DNA from 2 places in the Streptococcus sp. 517s genome. Region 2 is predicted to be linked to the other one. Evidence: predicted binding sites of a transcription regulator. Region 2 holds the regulator's gene; the other holds the start of a gene.

What was found. Region 2 encodes NrdR, which represses ribonucleotide reductase genes. Its sites were predicted from a motif close to ACACNATATATNGTGT; they were not measured.
Region 1: the regulator NrdR is predicted to act here: its motif matches at 1,444-1,459, upstream of nrdD (anaerobic ribonucleoside-triphosphate reductase).

What each region holds. Positions count from the first base shown of each region.
Region 1 covers NZ_CM136847.1:1,652,084-1,655,297, reverse strand. Annotated here, with positions in the region: gene ACVX3R_RS08300 (damage-inducible protein CinA) at 1-1,397, shown strand, start outside; gene nrdD (anaerobic ribonucleoside-triphosphate reductase) at 1,518-3,214, shown strand, end outside.
Region 2 covers NZ_CM136847.1:444,736-447,949, forward strand. Annotated here, with positions in the region: gene ACVX3R_RS02495 (hypothetical protein) at 1-513, opposite strand, end outside; gene ACVX3R_RS02500 (ABC transporter ATP-binding protein) at 529-1,224, opposite strand; gene ACVX3R_RS02505 (GntR family transcriptional regulator) at 1,229-1,594, opposite strand; gene nrdR (transcriptional regulator NrdR) at 1,735-2,208, shown strand; gene ACVX3R_RS02515 (DnaD domain protein) at 2,209-3,214, shown strand, end outside.

The DNA.
Region 1 (3,214 bases), 730 kb from region 2:
TGGCTACAGCTATTTCTGTGGTTATCCCCCTTATTTTTGGTTTAGTAAGCCCGCAACAAACTCAGGATCTTTATACCGGTTGGGCCTTGCATCAAAATGGTCAAATGTATACAGATTATTTTGGGACTGATGGTCTGCTCTATTACCTGCTTACCTATCTTTCACAAGGCAGTATTCTGATTGCTTTGGTTGAGTGGTTGGCCTTGTTTGGAGCAGGTGTTTTTCTTTTTAAATCTGCGGATAGTCTTACAGACCGTGTAGAAGAAGCCAAGCAGCTTGTGTTTGTGTTTAATTTGTTGGTAGCAGGTCTCGCTTTTGGTGGTGGCTATGCTCTCTTGCTAGCCTTGCCTTTCTTATTTTATTCACTTAGCATTGTTACGAACTATCTAGCTTATCCAAACGATGACAAAGGATTTTTACGTGTTGGTATGAGCCTTGCACTTGCTTTCTTCCTTGCGCCCATCCCAACAGCCTTATTTGCAGCTACACTAGCCTTGGGAATTATCGGCTTTAACTTAGGCAAAGGTCACTTTGTTCATGGTTTATATCAATTTTTTGCGTCAGCCTTAGGGTTCTCACTCTTATTCTATCCTTTAGGCTACTATACAGTATTAACAGGTAGTTTTGGGGATGCCATTAGCCAGACCTTGTATCCGGTAAATACTCTTAGCCTCTTTTTAAATGCGCATTTGCTTGAAAATGCAGCCTTCTACGGCTTACTTGCTATTGGGCTAGGTTCCCTTAGTTTGCTCTTTTCTGGTTTGTTCCAGTCAAAATCAGCTAAGCAATATTCCCTATCGATTGCTGCTAGTTTGGGCTTATTGCTTTCTTTGGGGCTCTTGATTTTCTCAAAAGAACCTGTCAACGGTACTCATCTCGTTGCTCTCCTTCCTTTCTTGACTTTGCTCCTTCTGACAGGGATTAAAGAAAATGTTTCTGATGGAGGCAGTCGTCGTAGAAGAAGACGTGAGAAAAAAGCCTCTTTCCTCAAAGGAAATTTCTATCTACCACTGATTGCCCTTGTCTACCTCATCGTTCTCCCTATCGCGAGTCGCTACCTTTCGCACCCGGTGACTTATCAGGAGAGAGAGCGACTTGCTAGCGTAGTCAAACAACAAACGAGTTCTGAAGATCGTGTCTATGCATGGGATGATCGTCCAGATTTCTATCGTACAAGCGAACGCTTGGCACCGACCTCTCTAGTGACGCCAACACTTTATACTGCAAGTGACGAAAATAAAACCAAACTGATGAATGACCTGAAAGAGAATGAACCGAAGATGATTATGGTCAATCAAAAAGTTGCCTTGTGGTCAGATGTAGAGAGCTGGCTCAGTGAAAACTATGAGCTTGTTCAGACAGATACTAGCGAGTTGAAGCTTTATAAATTCAAATAACAAAAAATCAATATCTTGTGGAATTTTAAAAATTTTAGGATTTTTAACACAAGATATTGATTTTTATTTTTAGAGTGGTATAATACTTCATAGAACAACATTTTAGAAAAGAGCATGGATATGATTGTATTAGAAGAAAAGCTTGCAACCGTTCCCACCTTGTTCGTTGAAAAACGAGATGGTAGACGTGTAGTATTTGATGTAGACAAGATTGACAAGGCTCTCCACAAGGCGGCGGAAAAGGTTATGGACGTCACGCCTCTAGTAGAAAAACGCCTAAATGGTCTAGTTGAAAGAATCGTTACCGAAATTCACAGTCGTTTCCCTAAAGGTGTGAAGATTTATGAGATTCAGAATATCGTAGAACATGAACTTCTCGAAGCCAAAGAATATGCCTTGGCTGAAGAGTATATCACTTATCGGACACAGAGGGATTTTGAGCGCTCAAAAGCGACAGATATCAACTTTAGCATTCATAAACTTCTCAATAAAGATCAAGCAGTTGTCAATGAAAATGCCAATAAAGACAGCGATGTCTTCAACACTCAACGTGATTTGACAGCAGGGATTGTAGGGAAATCAATCGGATTGCAAATGCTTCCTAAGCATGTAGCCAATGCTCACCAAAAAGGGGATATCCACTATCATGACTTGGACTACAGCCCCTATACACCTATGACCAACTGCTGTTTGATTGATTTTAAAGGCATGTTGGAAAATGGTTTTAAAATTGGTAATGCAGAGGTAGAGAGTCCCAAGTCTATCCAGACTGCGACCGCTCAGATTTCGCAAATCATTGCCAACGTTGCTTCTAGCCAGTACGGGGGCTGCTCAGCTGACCGTATCGATGAAGTCTTGGCGCCTTATGCAGAGAAGAATTACCAAAAGCACCTCAAAGATGCGGAAGAGTGGGTCTTGCCTGAAAAACGGGATGATTATGCTTGGAAGAAAACCCAAAAAGACATCTATGATGCCATGCAATCTCTTGAGTATGAAATCAACACCCTCTTCACTTCAAATGGACAAACACCTTTTACTTCGCTAGGTTTTGGTCTAGGAACTAGTCGTTTTGAACGGGAAATTCAAAAAGCTATCTTGACCATTCGTATCAAGGGGCTTGGCTCAGAACACCGCACAGCCATCTTCCCTAAACTCATCTTTACGCTTAAAAGAGGCCTTAACTTGGAGGAAGGAACTCCAAACTATGACATCAAACAGTTGGCCCTCGAGTGTGCAACCAAACGGATGTACCCGGATGTCTTATCCTATGATAAGATTATCGAGTTGACTGGTTCTTTCAAGGTACCTATGGGCTGCCGTTCTTTCCTTCAAGGATGGAAAGATGAAAATGGTGTTGAGGTCAATTCAGGTCGGATGAATCTAGGTGTTGTGACGGTCAACCTTCCTCGCATTGCCCTTGAGTCTGAGGGCGACATGAATAAGTTCTGGGAAATCTTCAACGAGCGGATGAACATCGCAGAAGATGCTCTAGTTTACCGTGTTGAACGGACCAAGGAAGCAACACCAGCAAACGCTCCCATTCTCTATCAGTACGGGGCCTTCGGACGCCGTCTTGGAAAAGACGAGAGCGTTGATCAGCTCTTTAAGAATCGTCGTGCGACAGTTTCATTGGGCTACATCGGTTTGTACGAGGTAGCGACAGTCTTCTTTGGAAATAGCTGGGAACACAATCCAGAAGCCAAGGAATTCACGCTGGATATCATTCGTGATATGAAACGTCGGGTAGAAGAGTGGTCTGACCAATATGGCTATCATTTCTCTATCTACTCAACACCGTCTGAAAGCTTGACAGATCG
Region 2 (3,214 bases):
GATGGAGAGGTAAATAGATAAAATCCATGTGATTGACCCGACAAATAGTGATAGGGCATACAGCCAGCCGTAGCTGAGGTAAGGGGAAATGAAGTTATAGAGGGCAGTGAAGTCTTTTTCTATTGGTGTTAAGAAGAAGATAATCAATACACTCAAGATAAAGACGATATAGCTTAAGATGGACCAGACAAGACCACCTAAAAGTTTTGCGATGATGATTTGGTGCTCAGAGACAGGCAAGGTCAAGGTCAAGTACCCTTGGCGGTCATAAACACTCCCCTTGAATCTTCGGATGATTAAAAAGATTGTTGCAATCCAAAGAGTGACGCTGAGTCCTCCAAAGACTAGTACTAAAAAGAAGATGAAATAAGCAGCATTGTTAGGATTGTAACTCTGGCTAAGACTGCTAATAAAAGCTCCAATCAAAACTGAAATTGCAAGTACAGCACCGTAGAGTGCCAGATACCATTTATTGACATTTTTAAATTCATAACGAACTAGATTCCAAAACATAATAATCTCCTTTGCTTAGGCTTTAAATTCCTGGCGGAAGAGCTGGTCAATTGATTCACCTGACTCGTAACGAATATCATCAACATTTCCTTGGCGGACGACTTTTCCGTCTTTGAGGAAGATGATCTCATCCAAGATTGGCTCAATATCTGAAATCAAGTGGGTTGAAATCAGTACCGTAGAGGTTGGGGAGTAGTTATTGATGATGGTATTGAGGATATAATCACGGGCAGCTGGATCCACGCCTCCGATTGGTTCGTCCAGAACGTATAGGCGGGCTTCACGGCTCATAACCAGGATGAGTTGGACCTTTTCCTTGTTCCCTTTTGATAGTTTCTTTAGGCGACTGTTTTCATCAATACCGAGATCGGCTAAAAGGTGTTGGGCTCTTTCAAGATTGAAATCCTGATAGAAGGTTTTAAAGTAAGTCAGGGCTTCCTTGACCTTCATCTGTTCATTGAGATAAGTCGTATCTGGTAGATAGGATACGATCGCCTTGGTAGCAGGACTTGGATCCTGTTCGTTAATGAGAACACGTCCTTTGTCTGGCTGAAGGAGGCCATTGATCAGTTTGATCAAGGTTGTTTTTCCGGATCCATTTGGTCCAAGGAGCCCGACAATTTTTCCAGCTGAAATCTCTAGTGAGATATTGTCAAGTGCCGCAGTTGCTCCATATGATTTTGATACATTTTCAAGTGCTAGTAGTGTCATAGTCTTAAACTCCTTTAATATAGTCGCTTAATACATTTGGCAGTTCTTCTTTTTTGTAGCCAAATTGAAGCATGCAAGAGACGAAGTGTTGCAGTTGCTCCTCGGAAAGTTGTTTGCGGGACTGAACGATGAGGTCCAAATCCTCGGTGACAAAACGACCAGTTGTTCGTTTGCTATAAACGAATCCTTCACGTTCAAGGTCAGACAAGGCGCGCTGAATGGTATTGGGATTGACACCAGCCTCGCTCGCCAAATCTCTCACAGTAGGGAGCTGTTGGTTGGGTTCCAGTTCATGGGAAACAATCTGTAGTTTGATTTTTTCCATAATCTGTAAATAAATGGGTTTTGTATTATCAAATGACCAGGACATCATAGTCTCCTTTCTTTATCTTTATTGTTCTAATTAAATAATACAATAAAACAAAAAACTTGTCAAGTAAAAATAAGAATTGTTTTGGGAATTGCTCAAAAAATGGTATAATGAAAAGAAAACGACAAGGAGGGAAATGCATGCGTTGTCCAAAATGTGGGGCTACCAAGTCTAGTGTTGTTGATAGTCGACAAGCCGAAGAAGGAAATACCATCCGTCGAAGACGTGAGTGCGACGAGTGTCAGCATCGTTTTACAACCTATGAACGAGTAGAAGAAAGAACGCTGGTCGTCGTCAAAAAAGACGGTACACGTGAGCAGTTTTCGAGAGATAAAATCTTTAATGGGATTATCCGCTCAGCCCAGAAACGCCCTGTTTCAAGTGACGAGATCGGCATGGTGGTCAATCGCATCGAACAAAAACTCCGTAGTCGCAGTGAGAATGAGATCCAAAGTGAATATATTGGGTCCTTAGTCATGGAAGAATTGGCAGAGCTGGATGAGATTACCTATGTTCGTTTTGCCAGTGTTTACCGTAGCTTTAAGGATGTGAGTGAGTTGGAGAGCCTTCTCCAGCAGATCACTCAGTCCTCTAAGAAGAAAAAGGAAAAATAGATGAAACCAAATGACCGTTTTTCTTTTCTAAAGAATAATCGGGTGTCGCAAGATACATCTTCTCTGGTGCAGTGCTACCTCCCGATTATCGGTCAGGAGGCACTGAGCCTCTATCTATATGCCATTACCTTTTGGGATGGAGGGCAAAAGGAGCATCTCTTTTCCCATATCCTTAACCACTTAAACTTCGGCATGCCGACCTTGCTCCAATCCTTTAAAATTTTATCTGCTTTGGATTTGTTGACCCTTTATCAAAGGGGAGAAACCTATGAATTACAGCTTCATCCTCCCCTCTCCAGTCAGGAATTTCTAAGTCATTCTGTCTATAGCAGATTATTGGAGAGAAAGATTGGGGATACTGCGCTTGCTTCCATGAAGCAAGCTCCAAGTGAGGGAGAAGCACTCTCGGTTTCTTTGAGCCAAGTTTTTCCAAACCTGACTGAAGAAGTGATACCAATCGAGTCAAAAAACAGGGTGAAAAATGATTTTGATTTGGAACATTTTCAGCGCTTGATGGCTCGAGATGGTCTGCGTTTTGAAAACGAGCAAGCAGATGTTTTGGAATTGTTTGCCATCGCAGATGAAAAGAAATGGACCTGGTTTGAAATCTATCAATTAGCCAAGGCGACAGCGGTGGCTCAGGTTATTTCAGTCAAACGCATGCGTGAAAAGATTGCGCAAAAGCCAGCATCTTCTGACTTTAGCCCCAAAGAAATGACCATTATCAGGGAAGCCAAAAATAAAACTCCCCTGGAATTTTTAGCCGAAATCAAGCAAACGCGTAAGGGAAACATCACCCAGAGCGAGCGAGAACTCCTTCATCAGATGGCGTCTTTAGGCTTGTTGGACGAAGTCATCAATATCGTCTTGCTTCTAACCTTTAACAAGGTTGATTCGGCAAATGTCAATGAAAAATATGCCATGAAGGTTGCCAATGACTATGCTTATCAAAAAATTCGAACAGCAGAAGAAGCTGTGCTTCGGATTCGAGAGCGTCAGAAAAAAG